3 regions of the Actinoplanes sp. CA-030573 genome follow, and region 3 is predicted to be linked to each of the others. Evidence: riboswitches for the same ligand, from Rfam matches in the RefSeq annotation. Region 3 holds a riboswitch; each other region holds the start of a gene.

Region 1 (9,792 bases), 4.9 Mb from region 3:
AGTGGTACGGATCTGGCGTTCTCGCGGATGAGTACTGGCAGGAACTACTTACCGTTACTGCCGGCCGGGCCGGATCAGGCCCCGGCGGGTGGCGATCGCGACCGCCTCGAGCTGACTGTGCGCGCCGAGCTTGGCCAGCACCGCCTTCACGTACCCCCGGCACGTGTGCAGGCTGATGCCGAGCCGGCGGGCGATCGCCCGGGCGTCCAGACCGGCCGCCATCAGGTGCAGCACCTCGTCCTCACGAACGGTGAGTCCGCCGCCACGCGGCGCCGCGACCGGCGTCGTGCTGCGCAGCAACCGGGCCAGGATGTCGGTGGAGACGGTCATGCCGCCGCCGTGCGCGGTGCGCAACGCGTTCAGCACGTCACCGAGCGCGCCGTTCTTGGACAGGAAACCCGCGGCGCCGGCCGCCGTGGCCCGCCCGACGAGCGCGCCCTCATCGCTGGCAGTGAGGATCACCACACGGGTGTCCGGCTGGCGAACGCGAATCAGCTCGGCGATCGCAATTCCGTCCGCATCGGACAGATCGGGATCGAGGAGGATCACATCCGGCTGCAGCTGCGCGGCGAGCTGCAACGCCTCGGCACCGGTGCGGGCATGACCCACGTACTCGAGGTCGGGCTGGCCGGCCAGAGCGTGTCCGAGCAGCTCGGCGAACGTCTGGTGGCCGTCGACGACGAGGACACTGATCGCTTCGCCGTGTTTCATGCGCCACCTTTCAAACCGATGAGGACCTCGGAAGTCTAAGGAGTACCAGCTCTCATCTTTGCCCTACCAACAGCCTGCCGCAGCGACGGGCCGGATCCGTTGCGCCGGTACCACCGACAGAAGGATGAGGCCAAGCGGCCGCGATCACCAGTCTTTCGGTGGATAGCACCCCCAGCATTGGGCCTTGCCGGTCAACTGTGCCAGACGCAGAGTTCTCATTCATGTTCGACATCCAGCTCTTCGGTCGCATCGAAGTTCGTACCCGGGGCGAGCGCCTGTCCGGCGCCGACTTCGGTGGCGATCGGCCGCGGCACCTCCTCGCCCTGGTCGCACTGCGGGGCGAGGTGTCCATCTCGGAGCTGGCCGAGCTGCTCGGCACGGGCAAGAAGTCCGTGGAGGCCGACTTGTCGGTTCTGCGGGCCCATTTGGAGCCCGGTGTGACCACGCGGGATTCCGTGTTGCTCACGCACCGTGGCCGCGTGCGCTTCGATCCCGATCGCGTACGCGTCGACGTGGCCCGTTTCGACGAGCTGGTGACCGCCGCCGCGAGCCGGCCCGCGCCGCGTGCGATCAAGCCGCTGACCGCCGCCGCGTTCCTCGCGAGCCGTCCTCTTCTCGAGGAGGAGGACGCGCCGTGGGCGGCCGAGGCGCGAAGCGAATACCGGGCCAAACTGGTCATGGCGGCACCGTCCGCGACCGTCAAAAGTTAAGGAAGAAATTAGACTCGGCGGGTGCTGCGACCGGTTCCGCTGACCCCCGAGATCTCGCTGCATCTGGCCGATCCCGGAACCGGTCTCTTCGACCTCACCGGCGGCGAGTTCCGCAGCGACGAGCCACCGCCGTTCTGGTCGTTCGTCTGGGCCGGCGGCCAGGCCCTCGCGCGCTATGTGCTGGACCATCCCGAGGTGGTCGCCGGCAGGCGCGTACGGGATGTCGCCACCGGCTCCGGCATCGTCGCGATCGCCGCCGCCCGGGCCGGCGCCGCCGCGGTCGCCGCGACCGACATCGACCCCCGGGCGGTGGCCGCCGCCCACCGCAACGCGGCTGCCAACCACGTCACCCTGCGCGACGACGTGCCCGACCCCGAGGTGATCCTGGCCGGCGACGTCTTCTACAGCCCGACCGTGGCCGCGGCCCTCATCGGCGATCTCCGGACGGAACGGCGGAAATCCGTCGAGGTCCTGGTTGGCGACCCGGGACGGGGGTACTTCCCGGAGCGGCTGTTCGAGCGCGTGGCCGAGTACACCGTGCCGGTGCCCGCCGCGCTGGAGGAAGCCGAGACGCTGACCACCGGGATCTGGCGGATGCGATAAGCGTCACGTTCCGCGTCGATCAGCAAGATGCTTTCAACACGCAACAAGTTGTACGCTGCATGCATCAATCAAGCTTCTCAGGACGGCAGCACGTGCAGACGATGGACGCGGCCGGTGGCGCCTCGCGTCTGGCCGACGAACTTATGCGGTTCTTCCGGCTCGGCGCCCGGGCGAAGGGCATGCTCAACCGGGGAGACCTGGGTGCGGAGTTCTCCGCGTTGATGCTGCTGTTCCCCTTGCGGTTCCACGGCCCGATGCGCGTGACCGACCTGGCCGAGGCCAAGCAGGCCGACCCGTCCACGGTCAGCCGGCAGGCCGCACAGCTGGTGAAGGCGGGCCTGGCCCGCCGCGAGGCAGATCCGGAGGACGGCCGGGCGTCGCGTCTGGCCATCACCGAGGAGGGACTCGCCGCCTGCCGGGAGTTGCACGACGATCGCGAGGCCTTCCTCGCCGCGGTGCTGAGCAACTGGCCGGCCGAGCGGGTCGAGGCCTTCATCGAGCTCTTCACCGAATTCAACAGCGCGGCCGAGGCGCATCTGCGCAGTGTGGCGGCCGCGACACCACCACGGGAGAACGCGTGAGCAACACCGAGACCACCGCGCCGCCGCCCACCGGCTCCGCGGACTTCACCCACCGCCAGATCCTCACGGTTCTCGCCGGCCTCATGATGGGCATGTTCCTGGCCGCGCTGGACCAGACGATCATGGCGACGGCCACCCGGACGATCGCCGACGACCTGCACGGCTTCGACCTGCAGGCCTGGGCCACGACGGCCTTCCTGATCACGTCGACGATCTCCACGCCGCTCTACGGCAAGCTGTCGGACATCTACGGGCGGCGGCCGTTCTTCCTGTTCGCGATCGGCATCTTCATCGTCGGCTCGATGCTCTGCGGCCTCTCCCAGAACATGTACGAGCTGGCGGCGTTCCGGGCGATCCAGGGCGTCGGCGCCGGTGGCCTCATGTCGCTGGCCCTGGCGATCATCGGTGACATCGTGCCGCCCCGCGAGCGGGCCCGCTACCAGGGCTTCTTCCTGGCCGTCTTCGGTACCGCGAGCGTGCTCGGCCCGATCCTGGGCGGCTTCTTCGCGGGCGCCGACAAGCTGCTGTGGGTGGACGGCTGGCGCTGGGTCTTCTACCTGAACGTGCCGATCGGCATCGCGGCGATGGCGGTCGTGGCCAAGGTGCTGCACCTGCCCCACCACCGGGTCAACCACCGCATCGACTGGCCCGGCGCGATCACCCTGATCGTCGGTCTCGTCCCGCTGCTGACCGTGGCCGAGCAGGGCCGCACGTGGGGCTGGGACTCCGGCCGCTCGATCCTCTGCTACGTCATCGGCGCCATCGGCATCGTCGCGTTCGTCTTCGTCGAGCGGGCGTACAAGGAAGAGGCGCTGCTTCCGCTGCGGCTGTTCGGCAACCGTACGGTCAAGGTCGGCGCGATCTCCAGCTCGATCCTGGGCATGGCGATGTTCGGCGGCCTGATGACCGTCCCGCTGTACCTGCAGATCGTCAAGGGCGCCTCGGCCACCGCGGCCGGCCTCCAGATGATCCCGTTCGTGGTCGGCATCATGGCCGGCTCGATCACCGCCGGTCAGCTGATCGCCCGTACCGGCCGCTACCGGATCTTCCCGATCATCGGCAGCATCCTGATGGTCGCGGCGCTCGCACTGTTCGCCACGATCGGCGCCGACACCCCGCTCTGGCGAACCATGCTGATCATGGTGCTGATGGGCCTCGGCCTCGGCGGCAACATGCAGCCGATGATCACCGCGGTGCAGAACGCGGTGAGCCCGCGCGAGATCGGCGTGGCCACCAGCTCGGTGACGTTCTTCCGCTCGATGGGCGGCACGCTCGGTACCGCGATCTTCCTGTCGGTGCTGTTCAACGTGCTGCCCGGCAAGATCAAGGACGCCTTCACCTCGGCCGCGCAGACCGACGAGTTCCGGACCGCGCTGGCTCAGCACCCGGACCAGGCGAAGATCCTGCAGCAGGCGACCAGCGGCGGCGGCGGCGACCTCAGCGATACGTCCTGGATCAACAAGCTGACCGACGTGCTCGCGCACCCGTTCAAGGTGGGCTTCTCGGACGGCATCCAGGTGGTCTTCCTGCTGGCCCTGGCCGTGATGATCGTCGGCCTGGTCGTGGTCTTCTTCCTGCCGGAGATCCCGCTGGCCCAGCGCTCGGCCCAGGCCCAGCGCGAGGCCGACATCCTGGCCGCGGAGAACAGCGACGGCGTCCCCGGCGAGGTCGGGGCGGGCCCGCTGGCGGGCTCCGCCGCCCCGGTCCCGGCCGGCAAGAGCAAGGACGGCGGCGCGTAACGCCATCGCGCGACAAAGGCCGAGGCGCACCGCGTCTCGGCCTTTGCTCTGCTCACCCCGGCGCGCGCCCGGACAGGTAAGCAGAGCCGCTCTGCTCACGCCACGCGCGGGCAGGCGCGGGCGAGCGCGGGACGCGGCGGTCAGGCGTTGCGGGCGGCGGCGGCGATCAGGCGTTGCGGGCGGCGGCGGAGGCGGCGATCAGGCGTTGCGGGCGGCGGCGGCGATCAGGCGGTCGGCGACGGCCTGGCGGTCGAGCCCCAGCCGCTGTGCGGTCTCGCCGAGCACGTCGTAGGCCTCGCGCACGCCGCACCCGCGCTGGGCGATGATCACGCCGACGGCGCGGTCGATGGCGGCACCGGTGCTTGCCTCGTCGCGCCGGCGGAGTTCGCCGAGCAGGACCTCGGCCTGGTTGACCAGGGCCATGGCGGTCAGCGTCAGGTCGGGGCCGAGGCCGCCGGGGCGGTCCAGGTAGAGGCTGAGCGAGCCGACCTCGGCGCGCGGCACGTCCAGGGGCACGGCCACCACCGAGCGGACGCCCTCGGCGCGGGCCGGCTCGGCGAGCTCGGGCCAGCGCTCGTCGGCCGCCAGGTCCTCGACCGTCACGAGCGAGCGGCTGCGGGCGGCATCGAGGCCCGGGCCGGCGCCCGACGCGTACTGGAGCTCATCGACGCCCTCGCCGCTCGGACCGTAGGCGGTGCAGCTGAGCGGGCCGCCCTCGCCGATCAGCGCGATCGAGCAGCGCACCGCGCCCGGCACCGCGCCCACCGCGAAGGAAGCCAGGCGCTCCAGCGCCGAGGCGAAGCTCTCCGCGCCGAGAAGGCGCACCGATACCTCGTGCAGCAACCCCGCCAGTTCGATCGGGTGGGGACCGCTGAGGGGCGCCGCATGCGGGCGACGCGACCGCCGGAGACGGCTCAGCACACGCACGGGACCGCGCTTGGGGCCAGAAATCCGGCGATTCGGGGCAGACACGCCCGGCACTATGCCATGACCATCGACAGGCACGGAAGTTCGATGCCCCTACTGGGTGGTCTCGTCGGAGTGGCGGCTCTCCAGCGCCTCGGGATCGTGCTCCCGCCGGTCGGAGTCGGCCAGGATCGCCTCGGCCTGCGCCTTCGGGTCGGCGCTGCCGGCCGCGTGCTCCTCGGGGAGCAGGTCGGCGGCGCGCTGGTCGATCCGGTGATCACTCATGGAGGTCGAATACCCCGCGCGGAAGGCGGGTGAAACACCACGCGGCCCCCGGGAGAAACCCGGGGGCCGCGCAAGAGATGTCGGTGTGCATGTCGCCTCTCGGCGAGTGGCACAACACGGCTCCAGCCGAACGGTATTCCGTGAAGGCATTAGTGGTGAGGCCCGGGGACACTGGACACACCGACATCCGTACTCAACCGTCGGCGGCCCGGGACGATTCCGTAAGCGATTGTGACCCGGGTCACTTCTCGCCGGCGGCGCCCTTGGCCGCGTCGTAGGCCATCTGCAGGAAGTCGGAGGCGGCGGTGGCGGTCAGGACCGTCGCCGCCAGCCGGGTCAGGCGCGGGGCGAGCACCAGCCCGCCGGTCAGGCCGGTCGCCACCCACACGGCGAGGCAGAACGGGCACGTGATCAGTTCGCCGATGCCGTGCCGCAGCGAGCTGCCCTCGTCGCGTACCTCCTCGTTGAGCTCGGCCGCCCCGGCCGGCTCGGCATAGCGCGTGAAGGGCGCCCGCAGCGGGCTCGTCACCGCATCCTTGGCCAGCAGGCGGCTGAGCTTGTGGGTGGCGATCGAGATGAGCACCACGTCGGCGGTCGCGGGCCGGCCCGGCACCGGGCGGCCGGTGAGCTTGGCCGCACCGGCCAGGGCGGCGGCCAGCGTGCCGAACGCGCCCATCGCGGCCAGGTAGCCGGCGAGCGGGCGGTGCTCGTGCGGCGCGTACGAGTCGGCGACGTGCGACAGGCGGTCACGCATGGTGTCCGTCATGAGGGGGGCCCTTCGGGTCGGCGGTCAGAAGTCCTGCGTCAGGCGGGACGGGTCGACCTCGCGGCCGGGGTACCGGACCATGTACTCGGTCTCCAGGTCGGCGGTGCGCCGGAAATGGTTGTCCAGGGCCGCGTCGGGACCGTGCCGCAGCGTCGCCAGCCGGGTCCGGTAGAGGCTGGCAAGCTCCCGGAAGAGGTCCTCGTCCGCGAGCGTGGCCGGCTCCACGCCGGTCTCGTTGTGAAGCTGGGCGTCCGTCATGGTTACCTCCGTTGGTGTGCTTGCCAGCACGGTTGCCCATGCGGACGGCGGCCAAACGCGCGCCGGTACGCTGGCGGGCATGAAGGGGCTGTGGACGCCGGCCTGGATCGTCCGGCACGTCCTCGCGCTCGCCGCCGTGGTGGGCTGCCTCGGCCTGGGCTGGTGGCAGTTCAGCCGGGCCAGCGGTGGCAACACACTGAGCTGGGGTTACACATTCGAGTGGCCGGTCTTCGCGGCCTTCTTCGCGTTCCTCTGGTTCCGCGAGGTGCAGCTCGCCCGCCGTCCCCCCGCGCCGCCGGAGGACGACGAGGCCGAGGAGGAACGGCTCCCAGGCTCGCCTGTTACGGTCGGCCGGCCGGTCCGGGTCGCCGTGCCGGCGCCGGCCGCCGAGGACGACCCCGAGCTGGACGCCTACAACGACTACCTCACCTGGCTGGCCGCCCACCCCGGCGCCCGCCCCTCGGACTACCCGGGTTACTCCAACAAATAGGAAGTGCACCGTGCAGGGAGCCCTCACCCGCTATCGGATCATCGCGTGGATCGTCGGCGTCTGCCTGCTCGCGCTGGTGCTGGTCGGCATGCCGCTGAAGTACCTCGGCGACAACGACACCGTGGTTGCGGTCGTCGGCCCGCTGCACGGTTTCCTGTTCATGGTCTACCTGGTGCTGACCTTCGATCTGGCCCGCCGCGCCCGCTGGCCGTTCCCCCGGATGATCCTGGTCATGGCGGCCGGCACGATCCCCTTCCTCTCGTTCTGGGCGGAGCGTAAGGTCACCAACGCGTGGGTTCCCGCCGAGCTGGCGAAAAGTCCCGTTTGAGGGCCGCGAATGACGCGCCGTCTTCGTCGAATGACAATGTGTTATCGGGATCATTGGCGCATATCTGGCGATTACCTTAAATCCCGCACAGAGACCTTGATTTTGTTTCCCGCATCGATAAGTTAATGCGGTTGGTTCGGTCCGCAGCCACTTCCCTCCGGGTGGCGCCGGCCAACGCCGCCGAATCGGCGCGCCGTCCCCCGGGCGCGTGGCCGAACCGGGGAACCGCGTTACCGGGGTGAATCCGCGTCCAGCGGTAGGGCCTTCTTCCCGCCCACTGATCTTCCGGAAACGCAGGCGTCAGCTAACCCGGTAGGCGGCCGAAGCGGAAGAAAGGTTCAGCAACCGGTGCCAACCCCCCGCACCAGGCTTCGTTCCCTCGTGGTCGCGGCCATGGCGGTCGCGCTGACCGGGTCCATGGCGACCTCGGCCCACGCGGCGCCGTCGGAGAGCGAGCTCAAGAAGCAGATCGAGACCGCGTCGAACCAGCTCGAGGACATCACCGAGTCGTACAACAAGCTCAACATCGACCTGAAGAAGACCGCCGACGACCAGAAGAAGCTGGCCGCGTCGATCGCCCCGGCCAAGGCCAAGATGGTCGTCGCCGAGGCCCAGGTCCAGTCGGTCGCCGCCACCGCCTACATGCAGGGTCGGGTCGGGCCAATGAGCGCGCTGCTGGGCGGCGACCAGAGCAGCCTGATCGACCGGATGAGCTACCTCGAGATGATCAGCCGGTCGAACCAGCGCGACATCAGCGACTACACGGAGACCACCCGGACGTACGCCGACCGGCAGGCCGCGCTGAAGACGACGCAGGAGAAGCAGCAGGCGCAGCTCAAGGCGATGGCCGCCCGCAAGAAGACGATCGAGGCCAACATCAAGAAGCTGCGCGCGATGCGGGAGCAGGCGTTCGGCAGCGCGACCGAGCCCGGCGTCTCGGGGGCCGCGGGCAAGGCGCCGAGCATCTCCGGCTCGGCCGGCATCGCGGTCGACTTCGCGTACGTGCAGGCGAACAAGCCGGCGTACTACGGCTACGGCGACTCCGGGCCCAACACCTTCGACTGCTCGGGCCTGACCATGGCCGCCTGGGCCAAGGCCGGCAAGTCGCTGCCGCACAACGCGGCCGCCCAGTACAGCGCCACGGCCCGCATCACCAAGTCCCAGCTGAAGCCGGGCGACCTGGTGTTCTACCGCAGCCTCGGCCACGTCGGCCTGTACGTCGGCGGCGGCATGATCATCGACGCCTCCCGCGAGGGCGAGCCGATCAAGAAGAGGTCGATGAACATCATGACCCCGTACGGCTACGGCCGGGTCCGGTAGTTCCCCGCGCACCAAGAAGGCCGGTACCCGTCCGGGTACCGGCCTTTCGCGTCTCTGTCGTCGGGGGGGGTTCGGTGCTCAGGCGGCCTGCAGACCCTCGGCCCGGGCCAGCTCACGCAGCCGGCCGAGCGCCTGGATCTCGAGCTGGCGGATGCGCTCCCGGCTGAGCGAGAAGCGCGAGGCCACCTCGGTCAGCGAGTGCTCCCGGCCGTCCTCGAGACCGTAGCGAGCCCGCATGATGCCGGCCGACCGGTCGTCGAGGTGGTTGAGCAGGCCCTCGATCCGCTGCCGCTCGAGCGCGGTCAGCACGATCTCCTCCGGGGAGGGAGCGTCGCTGTCGGCGACCAGGTCGCCGAGGTTGGTGTCGCCGTCGTCGCCGACCGGGGTGTCGAGCGAGACCGTGTCCTGCGCCCACCGGGTGAGCTCGTTGACCCGCTCCACGGTCACGCCGAGCGCCGCCGCGATCTGCTCGGGCTCGGGGTCGGCGCCGAGCTCGCGGACGAGCTGGCGGGTGACGTTGCGCATCCGGTTGACGTCCTCGACCAGGTGCACGGGGAGGCGCACGGTGCGCTCCTGCTGGGCGATGGCCCGGCTGATCGCCTGGCGCACCCACCACGTCGCGTACGTCGAGAACTTGTAGCCGCGCTCGTAGTCGAACTTCTCCACCGCGCGGACCAGGCCGGTGTTGCCCTCCTGGATCAGGTCGAGCATCGGCATGCCCGAGCGCACGTAGCGCCGGGCGATCGAGACCACCAGACGCAGGTTGGCCCGGATGAACAGATCCTTCGCCCGCTGACCCTCGTGGACGATCCGCTCCAGCTCCTCGCGGCTCACGCCACGGGGCATCTCGCCCTCGTCGAGCAGGAACTCCGCGTAGAGGCCCGCCTCGATCTGCTTGGAAAGCTCGACTTCCTCGGCTGCGCTCAGCAGTGGCGTCCGGGAGATCTCGTGCAGGTAGACGCCGACCAGGTCTCGCTCCTCGGCGACCTGGTCGGTCCGCATGACGGTGCTCTTCTCCACGTTGCCCACGGTCCCCTCATTGCGTTCACTACTTACCCCGTTACGGGCAAACCCTGTGTTCATCAGTTCCTCCCC
Region 2 (9,792 bases), 3.8 Mb from region 3:
GAGGATCCCTCCGAAGGGGACATTCTTCTCAACGGTGACCCGGTCCTGGAATTGGCGCCACGCGACCGCAGTATTGCCATGGTCTTCCAGGATTTCGCCCTTTATCCGCACATGACGGTTAGCGACAACATCGGCTTTCCCCTCCGTCTGTCCGGAATGGAACAGACCAACCGGCTGGATCGCGTCGGTGACGTCGCCAGCGCTCTCGGCATCGGCGATGTGCTCGGCCGCAAGCCGAGCCAGCTCTCCGGCGGCCAGCGCCAGCGCGTCGCGATGGGCCGCGCGATCGTGCGCCGCCCCGGCCTCTTCCTGATGGACGAGCCGCTGTCCAACCTGGACAGCGGCCTGCGCGCCGAGCTGCGCGCGGAGATCACCGGCCTCACCCGCGAGCTCGGCGTCACCACCATGTACGTGACGCACGACCAGGCCGAGGCGCTCACCATGGCCGACCGCGTGGCGATCATGCGGAAGGGCATCCTCCAGGACGTCGGCACCCCGACCGAGGTGTACGGCCGGCCGGCCACCCTCTATGTCGCCGCCTTCCTCGGCTCACCCCGGATGAACCTGCTCGAGGCATCCGTCTACGTGCACCTCGATCAGTACATCGCCCTGAACTTCGGCGAGCAGGCGCTGTACCTGCCGTGGAACGACATCCGGGCCCGGGCGGTGGCCCACTACCACGGCGAGCGCATCGTGGTCGGCATGCGGGCCGAGGCGCTCACGCCGGTCGCGCCGGACGTGCCGGGCGACATCCTGCGGGGCCGCATCCGCTACCTCGAGCACCACGGGCACGAGTCGCTGGCCTACCTCGACATCGGGGCGACCGCGATCGTGGTCGACGAGATGGGCACCGGCAAGCCCGACCCCGAGCCCGGCAACCCGCTCAAGCGCTTCGGCGGCGCGCTGCAGAAGCTCACCGGGCGCGCCGCCACGGCCACGGTCGTCCAGCCCCGGCCCGAGCGCGACAGCGTGCTCGACCCGGGCCGGCACCACCGCCGGCCGGCCGAGCTCGCGGTGCGCCTGGCGCCGTACCCGGCCGTCTCGCCCGGACATCCGCTCGCCGTAGCCGTACGGATGGATGCCCTGCACTTCTTCGACGAGCGCGGCGACCGCATCGACGTCGGTTGGCGGTAACGGAGATCTTCCCCCGCTTGACCCCATGAGCTAGCGTTCCGCCCACACGTCGATGCGATGGCGTATCGACGCTGAAGACCTCGCGGAGGTGGGCACGTGGCGAACGCGTCCGGCTTGCTGGTGATCGAGCGCATCCTGCGCGACCGGCAGGGCATCTGGCAGCAGCTCGTCGAGGACCGGGACCTGCCCCGGCTGGTGGGCCAGATGCTCGCCAGCACGGTGCTGGCCCTCGCCGTTTACGGCGCGGTTCTCGGCTCCTTCCACAGTGTGTTGATGGCGCTGACGTCGGCGGTGAAGCTGCCGCTGCTGTTCCTGGCCACCCTGGCCATCTGCCTTCCCACGCTGTACCTGTTCAACCTGGTCTTCGGCGCCCGGCTCTCGGTGCGGCAGGCGCTCGCGCTGGTCATGGTGGCGCTCACGGTGACCGCCATGCTCGCGCTGGCGTTCGCGCCGATCAGCCTGTTCTTCCTGATCACTGCGCCCGACTACCAGTTCTTCAAGCTGCTCAACGTCGCGATCCTGGCGCTCTCGGCGCTGGTCGGCCTGCGCTTCATGACCGACGGCATGCGCACGCTCAACCGGCACGGCCTGATGGCGCCGGCGCCCCAGCCGGTCAAGGCCCCGGTCTCGCCCGCACCCGCTCCGGCCGCGGTCCCGGCAATGGCCGGCGCTCCCGCCCCCGAGGCCGGCAACGGCACGGCGCCGCAGCCGCACCAGGTCCAGGTGCCGCTCGGCTACGTGCTCCAGCCCATCCAGAAGGCGGCGCCGGCCCGGCCGGCCACGCAGACCCCGCCCAGCATGACCCTGCTGTACATCTGGATCCTGCTGTTCGGCTTCGTCGGCACCCAGCTGGCGTGGACGCTGCGGCCGTTCTTCGGCAGCCCGGGCATGAAGTTCAGCCTGTACCGCCAGATCGACGGCAACTTCTACGCGGAGATCTTCAAGACGATCGCTCACCTCTTCTGAGGTTGATCGCCCATGGCTGCTGCAACCGGGAGACCACGGCGCGTAGGCTGCACCACGGTGGAGGAGAGATTGCGACAGAGCGTGCGTTCGGCTCCCGGCGTGGAGTCGTCCGGCGGCGATGCGCCCCGCTCTCCTCAGCTTCTCGACCGGCGTTTCGGCCGTGACGAGATCGCCGTGGTGCGGCACGAGGTGTCCGCCCGGCTCACCGCGGCCGGTCTGGCCGGGGAGCGGCTGCAGGGCTTCGTCCTGGCCGTCAACGAGGTGATCACCAACGTCGTGCTGCACGCCGGCGGCCAGGGCCGGGCGGTGCTCTGGCTGGCCGGCGGCTCGGCGTGGTGCACGGTCACCGACTCGGGCCCCGGCATCCCGGCGCACTACCTCCAGCAGCCCGAGGTGCCCGGCGCGTTCGAGGTCGGCGGGCGGGGCATCTGGCTGGCGCACCAGCTGTGCGACGAGGTGACGGTGGCCACTGGGCCGATCGGTACCACGATCGGGCTGCGCATCGAGTTGCCGCGCCGCGTGTGACCTGCGTGAAACGGTGATTTGAACAGCTTGTAAAGCGTCCGGAAAACGTGAAGCCGCCCTTCCGGACTCACCGCGAGCCGCATGCGACTACATTGGGCGCGTGCTCGGACTACCTCAGCATGTGACCGCATGCCTTTTTGATCTTGACGGCGTGCTCACGCAGACCGCCCTCGTGCACAATGCTGCGTGGAAACAAACGTTCGACACGTTCCTCGAGACGTGGTCGGCACAGCACGGGCAAGAATTCGTGCCGTTCGACTCCGGCGCCGACTACCACCGATATGTCGACGGCCGGCCACGCGCCGATGGCGTACGCACCTTCCTCGCCTCTCGCGGTATCACCCTGCCCGAGGGCAGCCCGGATGACGGTCCCGACCAGCTGACCGTGAACGGCATCGGCAACCAGAAAAACAACCTCGTCCTACAGAAGATTAAGGAGGGCGCGGTCCAGGTATACGAGGGCTCCGTGGAGTACCTCAAGGCCGCGCGCGACGCGGGGCTGCGCCGGGCGGTCGTCTCGGCCAGCGCCAACTGCAAGGACGTTCTCGAGGCGGCGGGTATCGCGAACCTCATCGAGGAGCGCGTGGACGGTGTGACCGCACGCGAGCAAAGCTTGCCCGGCAAGCCGGCACCCGACACTTTCCTGTACGGCGCGAAACTCCTCGGGCTTCCCCCCGAGAGCTGTGCCGTCTTCGAAGATGCTCAGGCCGGCGTTGCCGCAGGTCGAGCGGGCGGTTTCGGGATCGTGGTCGGTGTGGACCGCGTCGGGCAACGTGACGCTTTGCTCGAGCACGGGGCGGACATTGTGGTCACGGACCTGTCCGAACTCCTGACGCGCTGAACCCGCATCAGCGCTTAAATTCACGACTTTCTTTACTCATTCACGAGAGGCACCACCGTGATCCGTGAACGGGCATATCCCGTGGACCCCTGGCACATCCGGGAGACCCGGCTCGACCTGGACCTGCTGGCCCAGTCCGAGTCGGTGTTCGCGCTTGCCAACGGGCACATCGGGATACGCGGAAACCTGGACGAGGGCGAGCCGCACGGCCTGCCGGGTACCTACCTGAACTCGTTCTACGAGCTGCGCCCGCTGCCGTACGCCGAGGCCGGCTACGGATTCCCCGAGTCCGGCCAGACGATGATCAACGTGACCAACGCCAAGCTCATGCGGCTGCTGGTCGACGACGAGCCGTTCGACGTACGGTACGGCGAGCTCCGCTCCCACGAGCGCGTGCTCGACCTGCGAGCCGGCACGCTCGAGCGCACCGTCGAGTGGGTCTCCCCGTCCGGCCAGGCGATCCGGGTGCGCACCGTGCGGCTGGTCTCGTTCACCCAGCGCGCCGTGGTGGCGTTCCTCTACGAGGTCGAGCCGCTGGACGCCTCGGCCCGGCTGATCCTGCAGTCCGAGCTGGTCGCCAACGAGCAGCTCCCGCCGATGAGCAAGGACCCGCGCGTCGCGGCCGTGCTCGACCACCCGCTGCAGGCCGAGGAGATGCTCGAGCAGCGCACCGGCGGCCTGCTGGTGCACCGGACCAAGGCGAGCGACCTGCGGATGGCCGCGGCCATGGAGCACCTCGTCGAGGCGCCGGGCAAGCACGCGATCACCACCGAGGGCCACCCCGACTGGCTGCGCACGACCGTGGCGAGCAAGCTCGAGCCGGGACAGAAGCTGCGCGTGGTCAAGCTCGCCGCGTACGGCTGGTCCGGGAGCCGTTCCCTGCCCGCCATCCGCGACCAGGTGGGCGCCGCGCTCGCCAGCGCCCGGCTGGACGGCTGGGAGGGCCTCGTGGAGGCCCAGCGGGAGTACCTGGACGCGTTCTGGGACCACTCCGACGTCAAGGTCGAGGGCGACCCCGAGGTGCAGCAGGCCGTCCGCTTCGGCCTCTTCCACACCCTCCAGGCCGGCGCCCGGGCCGAGCAGCGCCCGATCGGCTCCAAGGGCCTCTCCGGCCCCGGCTACGACGGCCACACCTTCTGGGACGCGGAGACCTTCGTGCTCCCGGCGCTGACCTACACGCAGCCCTCGGCGGCCGCCGACGTGCTGCGCTGGCGGCACTCCACGCTCGATCTGGCCCGGGAGCGGGCGCAGACCCTCGGCCTGCAGGGCGCCGCGTTCCCGTGGCGCACGATCCGCGGCCAGGAGTGCTCGGCGTACTGGCCGGCCGGCACCGCGGGCTTCCACATCGGCGCCGACATCGCCGACGCGGTCCGCCGCTACGTGCAGGCGACAGGCGACTACGACTTCGAGCGTGAGGTCGGTCTCGAGCTGCTGGTCGAGACCTCCCGGCTGTGGCGGTCGCTGGGCCACCACGACCGGCACGGACGCTTCCACATCGACGGCGTCACCGGCCCCGACGAGTACACGGCCGTGGTCGACGACAACATCTACACCAACCTGATGGCCCAGCAGAACATGTTCAGCGCGGTGGAGGCCTGCAAGCGGCACCCCGACCTGGCCCGCAAGCTGGGCGTCGACGACGAGGAGATGGCGTCGTGGCGGGATGCGGCGGCGGCGGTGCACATCCCGTACGACCGGGAGTTGCAGGTCCATCAGCAGTCCGAGGGCTTCACCCGGCTCCAGGAGTGGGACTTCGAGAACACCCCGCCCGAGGCGTACCCGCTGCTGCTGAACTACCCGTACTTCGACCTGTACCGCAAGCAGGTGGTCAAGCAGGCCGACCTGGTCATGGCGATGTACATCCGCGGTGACGCGTTCACCCCGGAGGAGAAGCAGCGCAACTTCGCCTACTACGACGCCCGTACGGTGCGGGACTCGTCGTTGTCGGCCTGCGTCCAGGCGGTTCTGGCGGCCGAGGTCGGGCACCTCGAGCTGGCGCACGACTACCTGGGCGAGGCCGCCCTGATGGACCTGCACGACCTCCACCAGAACTCGCGTGACGGCGTGCACGTGGCGTCGCTGGCCGGCACCTGGATCTCGCTGGTCGCCGGCCTCGGCGGCATGCGGGACTTCAACGGCCAGCTGTCGTTCGCGCCCCGGCTGCCGAGCCGGATCAGCAACCTCGAGTTCTCGCTGTTGTGGCGCGGGCTCCGGCTGCGGGTGAATGTCACGGCCGACGAGGTGACCTACTCGCTGCGCAACGGCGGCGGCTCGGCCCGGCTCGTGCTGCTGCACCACGGCAAGGAGATCGAGGTCACCCAGGTCAAGCCGGTGAGCGTGCCGATCCCGCCGGCCGGACCGGTCGGCCCGCCGCCGACCCAGCCCGCGGGCCGGGCCCCGGTGCGCCGGGCTCCGCAGGACTGACCGTCAACGACAACGGCCCCCGCGGATATCGCGGGGGCCGTTGCCATGTCTGCTCTACAGCATCGAAACGTGCACGTGGTCCTTGTGGGCGCTGACGCCGTGATAGGTGTGCCAGTTACCGGTCGCCGGGAACCAGATCTGCTGATACCAGATGACGTAGTAGATGCCCAACCGGTCGGCGTTGCGGACCAGGAACGCCATCAGGTTGTTGCCGTAGTTCTTCATGTCGGCGTTGTGCGCGTTCGAGAATCCGCTCTTCTGCAGGGACCAGTCGCAGGCCCGGCCCTTCGGATGCTCGAACGGTCCGCCGTTGCGGTGACAGCCGACGAAACGATTGAAGCCGGCCTTCTTCACCTCTTGGTACATGTGCAACGTACGCGCGGTGATGCAGCCACTCGTGGTCGGATCGTTCACGGTGCATTTCTCCGGCGAGAAACCGCCCTCGGCATTGCGTGGCGCGGGCGCCGCCTGCTTGGAGACCGCGTCGACGAAGCCGCCGGTGAGGCTCTTGCCGCCGACCAACTCGAGCGCCTTCTCGGCCGAGGCCTTCTGCTTCTGCATCGCCAGCAGGTTGGTCTGCTGCGCCTTCACCTCGGCGTCGAGCGCGGCCTTCTTGCTGTTGACCAGGTCGATCGCGGCGTTGAGCTCGCGCAGCTTCCGGTCGTGCAGCGTGTTGATCTCCTCCAGCGAGACCGCCTTCTTGAGGAAGTCGCTCGACCCCTGGCTGCCGAGCAGGAAGCTGGCGGCGCCGAGGTGGCCGGTCTGGTACTGCTGGGCGGCGATCGCGTTGACCTCGGGGATCAGCGCGTTGCGCTTGGCCTCGGCCAGGTTGATCTCGACGGCCAGGCTCTTCTGCGTCGCGGTGGACTTCGTCACCGCCGCCTTGGCCTGCACATACTTGCGGTTCGACGACTCGAGCACGTCGTTCAGCGTCGCGTTCGCCTCGACGTCGTCGTCGCCCTCGTCAGGGATCGCGGACGTTCCTCCGCCTGAGCTCGACCCTTCGCCGGAGCTCGACGAGGACGAGGTGTCGGGGTCGGCGCTCGCGGGGGCGGTCGGCGCCGCCAGGAACGAGACAGCCACGAGCGGCGCCAGGGCGAGTGTCAGCCACCGGCGGGTTCGTACGGTCATCCAGCCAGGTTCCTTCCGGTTAACCGCCGACCGGGTTAGCTGACGGGTTCGGGACGGAAGCGATCCCTACCGCTCGCGCGGATTCACCCCAGGTGAGGAACATTTGGTTCCCCGGCTCGCCTCGCGGCGATTGGGCGGTGGTCTGCCGGCGCCTCGGGGGCGGCGCCTTCGGCGGCAGAGCCGTCGGAGAGTTTACCCGAGACTTGGGAACGCATCAGGGTCCGATAAACGTGAATGTGGTGAGCGGATAAGCACTTTCCGTAATGAGGTGACAAGCCGTTATCGGCCAATCGCACAGGGTACGAGATCTGTCGATCAATCGATGGCATGGGTATCGTCGGTCCCGATCCCCACCCGGGGATCGCCGCCTAATCGCCGCGAGGCGAGCCGGGGAACCAACCGTTCCTCTCAATGGGGTGAATCCGGAGTCACTTCCGGTAGGGAACTTCCGTCCCGAACCCGTCAGCTAACTCGGTCGGCGGCCGACGGAAGGAAACAGTGTGCGGCACCAATCTGTCCGCCGCCGATTAGCGGCGACCCTCGCCCTCCTGGTCGCTGCCGCCGGTCTGGCGTTCGCGGCCCCGGCCCACGCGGCGCCGGGCGACACCGGGGACGACGGCGAAGGCGGCTCCAAGTCGCTGATCCAGCAGCTCGAGGCGGCCTCCCGGGGCTACGTCCAGGCCCGGGACGCGCTCGCGGCCTCCAAGACCCGCCAGGCCCAGCTCACCGCCCGGCTCAAGCAGCTGGACGCCGAGCTCGCCCCCCGCCAGGCGGCGGTCGACGAGATCGTCGCCGAGGCCTACATGTCCGGCCGGCTCGGCCCGATGAGCGCGCTGCTCAACGCCGGCTCGGGTGCCGGCTTCCTGGACCGGGCCGAGATGCTGGAGACGGTCGGGGTCAAGCAGCAGGCCGCGGTCACCGACCTGCGGGCCGTCCGTGACCAGCAGGCCGCGGCCAAGCTGGCGATCGACGCCACCATCCGTGACCAGCAGAAGCAGGTGAACGTGATGGCCAAGCGCAAGGTCCAGGCCGAGACCGCGCTGAAGGCGGCCAACGCCGGCCAGGACGACCCGCAGCCCAGCGACGGCGGCAGCAGCAAGTCGGCGGCCAAGTTCCAGGGCGGCAGCGGCATGGTGGACGACCCGACCAGTGGCGGCCGCATCACCCAGCGCATGCTGTTCGCCATGCGGCAGGCCCAGGCCGACGGGTTCACGCACTACGTGCACTGCTGGCGCGAACAGAACAGCGGCGAGCATCCCAAGGGCCGGGCCTGCGACTTCGCGGCCGACAAGGGCGGTTTCGGCGGGGTGGCGACGGGCGCCAGCAAGACGTACGGGACGAACCTCGCGAACTACTTCATCAACAACTCGAGCCGGCTGGGCGTCCTGTACGTCATCTGGTTCAAACGCATCTGGCTGCCGTCGAGCGGCTGGAAGGCGTACACCCGTGGCAACGGCGATCCCTCGAGCGATCACACGAACCACGTGCATTTGTCGGTCATCTAGGGCGGTACGGGGCCTTCACTTCTTCACGAAGGCCTCGTACTCCTTCATCACGTCGTCGGTCGGGCCGTCCGCCTTGATCACGCCGCTCTCCAGCCAGATGCTGCGCTCGCAGGTGTCCCGGATCGACTGCTCGCTGTGGCTGACCAGGAAGACCGTGCCGGCCTCCGCCCGCAGGTCGCGGACCCGCTGCTCACTGCGCTTGCGGAACTTCGCGTCGCCGGTGGCCAGCGCCTCGTCGATCAGCAGCACGTCGTGCTTCTTGGCCGCGGCGATCGCGAAGCGCAGCCGGGCCGACATGCCGGACGAGTAGGTGCGCATCGGCAGCGAGCTGAAGTCACCCCGCTCGTTGATCCCGGAGAACTCGATGATGTCCTGCACCTGGCTCTTGACCTGGGCCGGGGACATGCCCATGGCCAGGCAGCCGAGGGTCACGTTGCGCTCGCCGGACAGGTCGTTCATCAGCGCCGCGTTCACGCCCAGCAGCGAGGGCTGGCCGGCCGCGTAGATCGCGCCGCCCGCCTCGACCGGGAGCAGGCCGGCGATCGCCCGCAGCAGCGTCGACTTGCCCGAGCCGTTCGTCCCGATCAGGCCGATGGCCTCGCCCTTGTACGCCACGAAGCTGACGCCCTTGACCGCGTGCACCTCGCGGACGGCCGCGCTCTTGGTCCGGGTGACGAGGCGCTTGAAGCTGCTCAGCGGCGAGTTCTGCGCGGCCGAGACCGAGCCGTGGATCCGGTAGATGATGTGCGCGTTGTCGGCGATGACGGTGGGGACCCGCTCTTCGTCAGCCACGGCCGTACCCTTTCTCTCCCCGCCAGAAGTAGGCGTAGCCGCCGAGGCCCATGACCACGGCCCAGATGACGGCCTCGGTCCAGAGTCGCCGCGGCGACCCGGCCAGGATCACGTTCTCCATCAGCGCGTGCCGCATGAGCTCGATGTAGACCAGCAGCGGATTGGCCTCGACCAGGGCCAGCTTCCAGCCGTGCAGGTGGGCCGTGAACTGCGTCACCGGGTAGAGCACGGCCGACCCGTACATCCAGACCCGCATGATGAACGGGATGAGCTGCCGCAGGTCGTGCAGCGTGGACCCGAGCCGCCCGACCAGCATCGCGAAGCCGGCGTTGAAGATCGTCTGCAGCACCAGGGCGGGCAGGATGAGCAGCCATTCGACCGTGATCGGCTCGCCGGTGAACAGCACGATCGCGATCAGCACGGCCGTCGACGCGATCATGTTCCGCGCCTCGACCAGGGTGATCGACAGCGGCA
Region 3 (9,792 bases):
CCCAGGCGGCGGATCGGGTCTCCAGGCGGGCCAGGGCGCGGCTGCGGGACTCCGGGATCCGGCCGTCGGTCAGCTCCTCGATGCCGTCCACGGTCTCGACCATGGCGTCGCGCAGGCGGGTGCGGGCGTCGGCCGTGTCGGCGTCCTCGCGGGAGGCCTGATGGGCGGCCAGGGCGGGTGCGACGATGGCGGCCACGATCAGCCCGGCGACCAGGGGCAAGGCGACCGCCGGCGCCAGAGCGGCGACGGCGAGCGCGGCCACGGCCAGGGTCACGGCCGCGGTCAGGGCCGGGAGACGGCCCCGGAGCAGGCCGTCCACGCGGGCGTCCACGTCGTCGACCACGCGCGCGAGCAGGTCGCCGCGGCGGCGCAGGTGCGGGCCGGGGGTGCGGGGGATCAGCGCGGCGTAGACCCGGGAACGACGCGCCCCCAGGCGGGCGAAGGCGATGTCGTGCGAGACCAGCCGTTCGACGTAGCGGAGCAGCGGTCGGGCCACCGCGCTTCCCCGGACCAGCACCACGGCGGTCGAGAGCGTGAGGACCGGCGGCATGGTCGCGGCCCGCACGAGCAGCCAGGCGGCGGCGCCGGTGAGGAGCAGGCCGGCCAGGGAGGAACCGCTGCCCAGCGCGATCGCCACCGGCCAGGGCCAGGCGCGTTTCGCGGCGGCGGCCGGATGCGGCTGGTCCGGCGTGCGCGCAACCAGAAGTGAGGCAGAGCTCGGGGAAGAGCCCGGGGACGAGGCGGGCGCGACGCCGGACGTCAGAGTGACCGTGCGGTCGGCCGCTTCGAGCAGGGCGGGGCGGTGGGCCACCACGAGGACGGCCGAACCGGCCGCGGCCGTCTCGCGCAGGCGGGTGATGACCAGCCGTTCGGTGCCGGGGTCGAGGTGGGCGGTGGGTTCGTCCAGCAGGAGGGTCGCGGGGGACGCGGCCGCGCGGTGGAGGAGGGCGGCGAGGGCGAGGCGGTGCCGCTGGCCGGCCGAGATGCCGGTGCCGTGCTCGCCGAGCGGGGTCTGCGGGGACAGATCGAGGCCGACGGCGGCGAGGGCGGTCGCGGCGGCCTCCGGCGCGGGGAACAGGTCGGCGACCGTGCGGGCGTGCGGCAGCGTGGGACGCTGCGGCAGGTAGAGGGGCTCGGCCACGCAGAAGGTGCCGGCCTCGGCGGGGTGCAGGCCGGCCAGGACGCGCAGGGCGGTCGTCTTGCCGGCGCCCGAGGGGCCGCGGAGGGCGACGATCTCGCCGGGCGCCACGGAGAGGGCGGGCAGCGAGAGAGCGTCGACGGCGGCGCCGGCATAGCGGGCGCGCAGGCCGGTCGCCGACAAACCCGCAGGCACGGTCGCCGTCGTGCCATCCACCGGGGGGCCGAGTGGCGGAGCGCCCTGACGGCGGTGAGCGGTGACGGCGGCGGTGGAAGAGCCGGCGGTGGCGGAGTGGGTGGTGGGTGCGTCGGCGGTGAGGATTTCGTCTACGTCGGCGATGGCGGCGGTCGCGTCGGTGGCGGCGTGGTAGCGGGCCGCCATCTCGCGCAGCGGGCGGTAGGCCTCGGGGGCCAGCAGGATCACCAGCAGGGCGGGCGCCAGCGGCAGGTGGCCGGCGGCTACGCGGAGGCCGGCCTCGACGGCGATCAGGCCGACCGAGAGGGTGCCCACCAGGTCGAGGGCGGTGGAGGAGAGGAAGGCGACGCGCAGGACGCGGAGGGTGGCGCCGCGGTGCTGGTCGGTGAGGGCGGCGATGGTGGCGGTCTGGCGTTCGGCGCGGCCGAAGACGCGCAGGGTGGGCAGGCCGCGGACCACGTCGAGGAAGTGGCCGGCCAGCCGGGCGTCGGCCTGCCAGCGGCGCCGGGCCTGGGCCTGGGTGGCCCAGCCGATCAGCGCGCCGAGCAGCGGGATCAGCGGGAGGGTGGCGAGCGTGATCAGCGCCGAGGCTGGGTCGACGACGGCCATGCCGATGACGACGAGCGGGGGCAGGGTCACGCCCAGCACCACGGACGGCAGGTAGCCGGCGAACCACGGGCGCAACGCGTCGAGCCCGCTGGTGAGGACGGTGGTGAGGCGGCCCGCGCCGAAGCCGGCCACCCAGGCGGGGCCGCGGCGCGGGAGGGCGGCGAGCATCCGGCGGCGCAGCTCGTCGGTCACCCGGGCGGCGGTGGTCACGGCCACCCGCTGCTCGGCCCACGACGCGGCGGCGCGGACGAGGTAGGCCGAGGCGAGCAGGCCCAGGGCCCACCCGTGCGGCGCGGCGATCAGAAACGTCAGGGCGATCGCGACGAGCACGGTCGACGCGGCCTGGAGGAACCCCAGCACGGCGAGGACTGCCACACCCCGGCGGGCGGAGCGAGCATGCCGCAGGAGACGGGGGTCGACCGGACCGCGAGCGCGCTGAGCGCAGGCGGCGCCGGAAGGGCGGGCGGCGGGGTGGGGGAGGGCGGTCATGAGGGGACCCGCTCGCTGGCGACGCGCCGGCGGAAGACGACGTAGGAGTACGCCTGGTAGGCCAGGACGCCGGGCAGGATGACCAGGCCGAACCCGGTGAGGAGCGTCAGGGCCTGCGGGGTGGCGGCCGCCGCGGACATGGTCAGGGACCAGGCCGGGGAGATCGTGCTCGGCAGCACGACCGAGCCGTGGGCGGTGAGGACGGCGACCACCGCGCCGGCGACGGCGGTGGCGGTGGCGGCGAACGCGAGGGCCTCGCGGCCGTTGCGGGCCAGGATGCCGGCGGCCAGCGACAGGGCGGCGGCGGCCAGCACCACGCGGGATCCGGTGCCGACGCCGACGATCAGCAGGACGGCCGCGCCGCCGGTGCCCAGCCACCGGGCGAGGGTGCGGGCCCGGCGGCGGACCGGGCCGCTCGTGCGCAGGCTGAGGAAGGTCGCGCCGAGCAGCACCGCGGCGAAGAGTGCGGCCAGCGCGCCGGCGCCGGCTTCCCAGGTGAGTACGGGCGACAGGCTGCGCCCGAGCCCGCGACCGGTGACCGAGCCGTCCGGCCCCAGCGCCAGCCCCCGCACGAAGACCGACAGCAGCGCGCCCCACAGCAGCACGATCCCGGCCGAGCTCGCGGTCAGGGCCGCGTCGCAGCGCCGCCGCCAGCGGGACCCGTCGCCCTTGCCGCGGAACTCGAGCGCCACCCCGCGCACGGCCAGCAGCAGCAACAGCGCGACCATCGGCAGGTAGAGCCCCGAGAGCAGCGCCGCGTACCACGCCGGGAACGCCGCGAACGTGACCCCGATGGCGGCGACCAGCCAGACCTCGTTGCCGTCCCAGAACGGGCCGATCGTGCGGACGACCGCGCCCCGCTCGTGGTCGTCGCGGCCGAGCACCGGACCGAGCAGGCCGACCCCGAAGTCGAATCCCTCGAGGACGAAGAAGAGAACCCACGCGACGACGACGATCGCGAACCAGAAGGTGACCATCAGCAGATCCCTCAGTAGACGGGCGCGAGCTCGGGCGACTTGTCCGAGGCGGCGACGGGGTGCAGGGGCTGGCGGGCGAGGTGGCGGATCAGCCGGAGCCAGACCATCGCCAGCACGCCGTAGACGAGCGTGAAGCCGGTCAGCGACGCGACGACCTCGGCGCTGGTCAGGCCGGGCGAGATGCCGTCGGCCACCTTCGAGATGCCGAAGGCGATCCACGGCTGGCGGGCGGTCTCGGTGAAGATCCAGCCGAGCGTGTTGGCCGCGGTCGGAAGCAGCGGGATCAACGGCAACCAGCGCAGGAGCCAGGCCGGGGCGGAACGGCCCTTCCTCGTACGCCACAGGTAGAACGCGGCGACGGCGGCCGCCAGCATGCCCACGCCGATCATCAGCCGGAAGCTCCAGAACGCTACCGGGATCATCGGGACGTACGAGCCGGGACCGTACTGAGCCGCGTACTGCGCCTGGAGATCGTCGATGCCCTGCACGGTCGCGCCCGGCGAGCCCTTGGCCAGGATCGACAGCAGCCACGGGATGTCGACGGAGAACGACGGCAGCGGCTTGCCGATCGTGAAGACGGAGAAGGGGGCGCCCTCGGTGGTCTGGTAGAGCGCCTCGGCCGCGGCCATCTTCATCGGCTGCACCGAGGTGATGACCTTGCCGAGGTGGTCGCCGGTGAGCGCGGTGGCGGCGCCGCCGGCCAGCGTCACCCAGGCGCCGAGGCGGGCCAGGACCCGCATCGCCGGCTCGTGCGCCATCCGCCACACCGCGATGGCCAGCACCAGAGCGCCGCCGACCATGGCCGCCCCCGACAACGTGTGCGGGAACGCGGCCAGGTTGACCTTGTTGAGCAGCAACTCGGTGAAGGAGGTGAGCCGCGCCCGCCCGGTGACGGGGTCGATCGCGTACGCCACCGGGTTCTGCATGAAGCTGTTGCCGGCCAGGATGATGAACGCGGACAGGATCGTGCCGAGCGAGACGATCACGATCGTCGCCGCATGCGCGAGGCGCGGCAGCCGATCCCACCCGAAATACCAGAGCGCCAGGAACGTCGCCTCGAGGAAGAACGCGAGCATCCCCTCGATCGCGAGCGTCGGGCCGAACACGTCGCCGTAGAACTTCGCGAACGCGCTCCACGCCATGCCGAACTGGAACTCCTGCACCAGGCCGGTGACCACGCCGACCGCGAACGTGACGATCAGCAGCTTCCCGACGAATTTCGTGAGGTCGCGAAACTTGTCGTCGCCGGTGCGCAGCCAGGTGATCTCCAGGCCGGCCGCGATCGCCGCCAGGCTGATCGACAGCGGCACGAAAAAGTAGTGATAGATCGTCACGACCGCGAACTGCAGCCGGGTCAGGTCGAGCACGTCCATCGGGTCCCCCGTCAACAACGAATACGACGTCGCGTAGTAGATACTACGCCTCGTAGTACGACGTTGTGCAGTAGACTTTGGTCCATGGCGCTGGGAGACCTGGAACGTGTGGTCATGAACGTGTTGTGGGACGCGGGTGAGCCGCTCACCGTGCGCCAGGTCCACGAGTCGATCGGGCCCGAGCGCGACCTCGCCTACACGACGGTGATGACGGTGCTGCACCGCCTGGCCAAGAAACGGGTGGTGACGGAGCAGAAAGCGGACCGCGCCTATCGGTACGCCACCACGCAGTCCCGCGAGGAGATGACGGCCTCGGTCATGCTCGACGCGCTCAGCGCCAGCGCCGACCAGGACGCGGCGCTCGCCTACTTCGTCGGGCAGCTGCCGCCGGAGGCTCTGAAGGCCGCCCTCGAGGCCGTCGCCAAGAACGAGCGGTGACCGCCCTGCTGCTCGGCGCCCTCGGGCTGACCCTGTCGCTCGTCGTGCCGGGCGTCCTCGCCGCCGCCCGGTGGCCCGACCGCGCGCCGGCCGCGGCCGTGCTGCTCTGGCAGGCGATCACCTTGACCGCGGTGCTCTCCGCGCTCGGCGTGGTGCTGGCCGGCCCCGAAGAACTGGCCCGCGCGGCCGGCGCCGGGCGGCCGGTCACCGCCGCGGCCCTGGTCGGCGCCCTCGCCGTCGCGGCCACGATCGTGCTGCGGCTGCTCTGGTCCCTCTACGGTGTCACCCGGCGCTCCCGCGAGCGCCGCGCCCGGCACCGGCTGCTGGTCGACCTGCTCGACCGGGCCGAGCAGCGCCAGGAGCTCGACGACGACAACGTGCGGGTGCTCCAGGGCAACCTGCCGCTCGCCTACTGCGTGCCCGGCCGGGAGGCGCGCGTGGTGCTCAGCGACGGCGCGCTCCGGCTGCTCGGCCGGTCCGAGGTCGAGGCCGTCCTCGCCCACGAGCAGACCCACCTGCGGCACCGCCATGAGGTGGTGATGGAGTCGTTCACCGCGTTCTATCGCGCCGTCCCGGCGCCGTTGCGCAGCCGGGCGCCGCTGAACGCCGTACATCTGCTGCTGGAGATGGTGGCCGACGATGCCGCACGCCGCCGCACCGGGTCCGCGCCGCTGCGCGGCGCCCTGGAACGCCTGACCGGCGCTGTCCCTCTGTCGGAGGATGTCGCGCCCGGAACGGACGCCCGGGACCGCCGCCTCGCCCGCCTGGCCGCGCCGCCGAGGTCCTCGATCGCCCTCACCGCGACCGTCGCGCTCGGCGCCCTGGCCCTGCTGGTATTACCGACCGTGATCCTGGTGCTCCCGTGGCTCGACCGCGCCCTGGAAGCCTGGCCGTTGTAGTCACTGTCCGTAGCCCCTGCTGTGCAAGCAGTTTCCTGGTCGTGGCAGCTTCAGTTAACGACTTGATCGGGAGTACGGTGGTCCCCGGTTCGGCAGCCCCCCATCGTCCATCCGGCCGATCTGACGGACCACCGCCTAATCGTCCATGGCGACGAACCGGGGACCCGAGTAGTCGGGGTGAAGCCGCGATCCCTTGCGGCCGGGCGCGCTTCCCGCCCGAACCCGTCAGCTAACCCGGTCGGCGGCTTGATGGAAGAAGGGATAACGCACCTACGTGAAACGGATTGGGGCGCGCCGCGCCGCAGTTCTGCGCAGCCTCGCCTGCGCTGTCGCAGCGGTCGGGATCGTCTTCACCGGCCCGTCCGTAGCGCAAGCGACACCCTCGCCGGCCAGCGTCGAGGCCCAGATCGACAAGCAGTGGAACGAACTCGAGCCGGTCATCGAGCAGTACAACGACGTGCACGGCAAGCTGCTCAAGAACCAGGCTCAGCTGAAGAAGCTCACGACCCAGCTCACTCCGCTCCAGATCCAGGTGGATGTCGCCCTGTCCCAGGTGCGGGGGATGGCCGTCGACGCGTACAAGCAGGGTGCGCCCAACGCGTTCAACGCCATGATCATGAGTGGGTCGCCCACCGGCCTGACCGACAAGCTGACCTACCTCGATCAGCTTGCTCGGCACCAGCAGGACCAGATCGCCGGCGTCGCCAAGCTGCGCGACAAGTACGCCGGCATGAAGTCCGACCTGGACGTGCTGACCAAGTCGATCGCGGCGCGCGACAGCCAGCTCGCGCAGCAGAAGGCCGCGATCCAGAAGAAGATCGACTCGCTCCAGAAGCTGCGGCTCGCGGCGTACGGCGCGGCCGGCGAGTCCGACGGCCCGTTCAAGACCGGGCCGTGCCCCGTCACCTACAGCCAGGACAAGGGCGGCCGTGCGGCGCAGCGAGCCTGCGACCTCGTCGGCAAGCCCTACGTCTTCGGCTCCGAGGGCCCGAACAGCTACGACTGCTCGGGTCTGACGAAGGCGGCGTGGGCCAGCGTCGGCGTCTTCCTCGACCACTACACGAAGGACCAGTGGGGCGAGGGCAAGGCGGTGTCGCGGGACGAGTTGCAACCGGGTGACCTGGTCTTCTTCTATCCGGGCAGCCTCCATCACGTCGCCATCTACATAGGTGGCGGCAAGGTGGTGCACGCCCCGCACACGGGTGACCATGTGCGGATGGCGGTGCTCGACAAGGTGGGACCGATCGCCGGTTTCCGGCGTCCGGGCTGAGAGTTCGCGCAGAAAGGGGCCGCCCGCGGGCGGCCCCTTTCCGTGTGCGGTCAGCCCTCGACGCGGTGCGCCGCCCAGAACGAGGTGAGGCTGGTCGAGCCGGCGGCGGCCTGCGCCGCGGCCTTGAAGTCGGCCACCGTCGAGACCCCGTACCAGTGCGACGCCGCGTACGACTTGAGCAGGTTTGCCATCGCCGTCGTGCCGATCAGCCGGCGCAGGTCGTGCAGCGTGCACTTGCCGTAGCCGTAGACCACGGTGCTGTAGCGGCTCGGGTGCGCGTCCCAGTAAGCCATCGAGTTGGTCAGCTTCTCGGCGCTCGACTGCCAGGTGATCCCGCAGCCGCTGCCGGTCTTGTTGAAGTACAGATCGGTGGCGTAGTCGGTGAAGCCCTCGTCGAGCCACGGCGTCGTGTACTCGTCGTCGCCGACGATCCCGTAGAACCACTGGTGGGCGAGCTCGTGCGCCAGCGCCGTCGAGCTGATGACGTCGAGCACGAAGCCCGGGTACTCCATACCGCCGAACCAGTAGCCGTTGTCCAGCACCACGTCGGCCTCGCCGTAGGGGTAGGCGCCGAAGCGGGACGAGTGCGCGTCGAGGGCGGACCTGGCCGTGCTCAGCATCGAGTTGGCGCTCGACGTGCTGATCGAGCTCACCGAGTAGACGTTCACCGCGACGCCGCCCGCCGTGGTTCCGGAGATCTTGCGGAACGGCCCGGCGGCCCAGGCGAACTCGCGCACCTTCTTCCCGGTGGCGGTGGTGACCGTACGCCCACTGCTGCCGGCCCGGTCGACCGAGGTGCCGGTCGCGGGCACCGAGATCGTGCTCGGGTGATCGAGCGCGACGGTGTAGTCCGAGGCGAGCGCGTAGAAGGACTCCCCGTTGTTCGTGTACGGGTCCAGATGCCAGCCCGCCGCGTCGCGCACGGCCAGCACCGGGATCGCGTTGCCGATGAAGTAGTAGCTGCCGTCGTGGCCGAACCGGTCGATCCCGTCGGTCACCGTGATCGACAGGTCGAAGCCGACGCTGCCGGTCGCGCCCTGGGCCAGCGGCGCGGGCAGCGTGATCTTCAGCGCCGTGCAGGCGACCTCGAGCGCGCCCGGGGTGCCGCCGGTGACGTTGGTGACCTTGATCGGCAGGCTCGTGCAGGTGCCGTGGGCGTTGTCCCACAGACGCAGGTAGACCTCGGTCAGCGGGACCGCCGAGGCGTTGGAGAAGGTCACGCTCTCGTGGCCGGTCCACACGCCGCCGGTGCCGTTGCTGGTCAGGTTGATGGTGTAGGCCGGGGTCGCCGGCGTACGGGTCGCGTCGGTGGCCGCCGCGCGGGCCGGGGTGGCCGGCACGGCGATGGTCGCGGTCAGGGCGAGCAAGGCGGGGAGCACTCGTCTCATCATTCGACGAGAATGAATGCCGTCCTACTCCTTGGGCAACGGGGGAATCCCTTGCCTCAGGTGGTGGTCCAGGAGCTTGACGAGCGTCGAGAGCAGCTGGCCGCGCTCGGCCTCGGTCAGCGGCGCCAGCAGCCTCTCCTGCACGTCGTGCGCCCGCTTGGTCAGCTCGGCGGCACGCAGGCGGCCGGGCCGGGTGAGCGTGATGACATTCCGCCGGCGGTCGGCCGGGTCGGGCTCGCGGGCGACATAGCCCTCGCGCTGCAGCTCGTTGAGCGCGGCGACCATGTCGCTCAGGTGGATGCCGGTGCGCCGGCCGAGGTCGGCCTGGCTCGCCGGACCCTCCTCGAGCAGCGAGTTGAGCAGGCGGTAGTGGTAGCCGCGGGCGCCGACCTCGGCGAAGCCGTCGTGAACCAGGCGACCGGCGTGCGCCGCGGTCTGGGTCAGCAGCCAGCTCGGCAGTTGCTCCATATGCCAACTTTAACATTACGTTTACCTACCTAACGTTTGCCATCTGAATGTTCGTGGGCCTAACGTTAGCCGCATGAACGAATTCGCGCTACACGTTCCGCAGGCCGACCTCGACGATCTCCACGACCGGCTCGCCCGCACCCGATGGCCCGACGAGCTGCCCGATGCCGGCTGGGACTACGGCATACCGCTCGACCGCGTGCGGCAGCTCACGACGGCCTGGGCCACGTTCGACTGGCGGGCGCACGAGGCGGCGCTCAACGCGTACGGGCCGAGGGTCGAAACGATCGACGGCGAGCGGGTGTGGTTCCTGCACGTCCGGTCGGCCGATCCGGCGGCGATCCCACTGATCCTCACGCACGGCTGGCCGGGCTCGGTCGCCGAGTTCCTCGAGCTGATCCCGCTGCTCATGCCCCGCTTCCACCTGGTGGTCCCGGCGATTCCGGGCTACGGCTTCTCGGGGCCGACGCGCTCGCGCGGCTGGGGGCAGGAGCGGGTGGCCCGGGCGTGGGCCACCCTGATGGAGCGTCTGGGCTACGAGCGATACG

The links. A riboswitch is a leader RNA that binds a small molecule or an ion and turns the genes downstream of it on or off. The one in region 3 is predicted to bind cyclic di-AMP.
Region 1: it holds a riboswitch for cyclic di-AMP, as region 3 does, so the genes downstream of both, ACQP2F_RS06765 (NlpC/P60 family protein) here and ACQP2F_RS30400 (NlpC/P60 family protein) in region 3, are expected to answer to the same signal.
Region 2: it holds a riboswitch for cyclic di-AMP, as region 3 does, so the genes downstream of both, ACQP2F_RS02000 (coiled-coil domain-containing protein) here and ACQP2F_RS30400 (NlpC/P60 family protein) in region 3, are expected to answer to the same signal.

What each region holds. Positions count from the first base shown of each region.
Region 1 is NZ_CP192038.1:1,466,814-1,476,605, reverse strand. Features, by position in the region: gene ACQP2F_RS06820 (response regulator) at 55-711, opposite strand; gene ACQP2F_RS06815 (AfsR/SARP family transcriptional regulator) at 933-1,421, shown strand; gene ACQP2F_RS06810 (class I SAM-dependent methyltransferase) at 1,443-2,024, shown strand; gene ACQP2F_RS06805 (MarR family winged helix-turn-helix transcriptional regulator) at 2,126-2,605, shown strand; gene ACQP2F_RS06800 (MDR family MFS transporter) at 2,602-4,344, shown strand; gene ACQP2F_RS06795 (GAF and ANTAR domain-containing protein) at 4,543-5,169, opposite strand; gene ACQP2F_RS06790 (hypothetical protein) at 5,365-5,535, opposite strand; gene ACQP2F_RS06785 (DUF1360 domain-containing protein) at 5,777-6,301, opposite strand; gene ACQP2F_RS06780 (DUF6158 family protein) at 6,326-6,559, opposite strand; gene ACQP2F_RS06775 (hypothetical protein) at 6,639-7,049, shown strand; gene ACQP2F_RS06770 (DUF3817 domain-containing protein) at 7,060-7,377, shown strand; cyclic di-AMP (ydaO/yuaA leader) riboswitch at 7,546-7,711, shown strand; gene ACQP2F_RS06765 (NlpC/P60 family protein) at 7,726-8,697, shown strand; gene ACQP2F_RS06760 (sigma-70 family RNA polymerase sigma factor) at 8,776-9,780, opposite strand.
Region 2 is NZ_CP192038.1:419,968-429,759, forward strand. Features, by position in the region: gene ACQP2F_RS01970 (ABC transporter ATP-binding protein) at 1-1,134, shown strand, start outside; gene ACQP2F_RS01975 (hypothetical protein) at 1,231-2,100, shown strand; gene ACQP2F_RS01980 (ATP-binding protein) at 2,182-2,625, shown strand; gene ACQP2F_RS01985 (HAD family hydrolase) at 2,726-3,466, shown strand; gene ACQP2F_RS01990 (glycoside hydrolase family 65 protein) at 3,524-5,890, shown strand; gene ACQP2F_RS01995 (coiled-coil domain-containing protein) at 5,945-7,021, opposite strand; cyclic di-AMP (ydaO/yuaA leader) riboswitch at 7,031-7,168, opposite strand; cyclic di-AMP (ydaO/yuaA leader) riboswitch at 7,377-7,518, shown strand; gene ACQP2F_RS02000 (coiled-coil domain-containing protein) at 7,522-8,526, shown strand; gene ACQP2F_RS02005 (ABC transporter ATP-binding protein) at 8,542-9,318, opposite strand; gene ACQP2F_RS02010 (ABC transporter permease) at 9,311-9,792, opposite strand, start outside.
Region 3 is NZ_CP192038.1:6,593,061-6,602,852, reverse strand. Features, by position in the region: gene cydC (thiol reductant ABC exporter subunit CydC) at 1-2,431, opposite strand, end outside; gene cydB (cytochrome d ubiquinol oxidase subunit II) at 2,428-3,408, opposite strand; gene ACQP2F_RS30415 (cytochrome ubiquinol oxidase subunit I) at 3,420-4,781, opposite strand; gene ACQP2F_RS30410 (BlaI/MecI/CopY family transcriptional regulator) at 4,866-5,219, shown strand; gene ACQP2F_RS30405 (M56 family metallopeptidase) at 5,216-6,118, shown strand; cyclic di-AMP (ydaO/yuaA leader) riboswitch at 6,241-6,378, shown strand; gene ACQP2F_RS30400 (NlpC/P60 family protein) at 6,393-7,388, shown strand; gene ACQP2F_RS30395 (M1 family metallopeptidase) at 7,439-8,776, opposite strand; gene ACQP2F_RS30390 (MarR family winged helix-turn-helix transcriptional regulator) at 8,801-9,244, opposite strand; gene ACQP2F_RS30385 (epoxide hydrolase family protein) at 9,318-9,792, shown strand, end outside.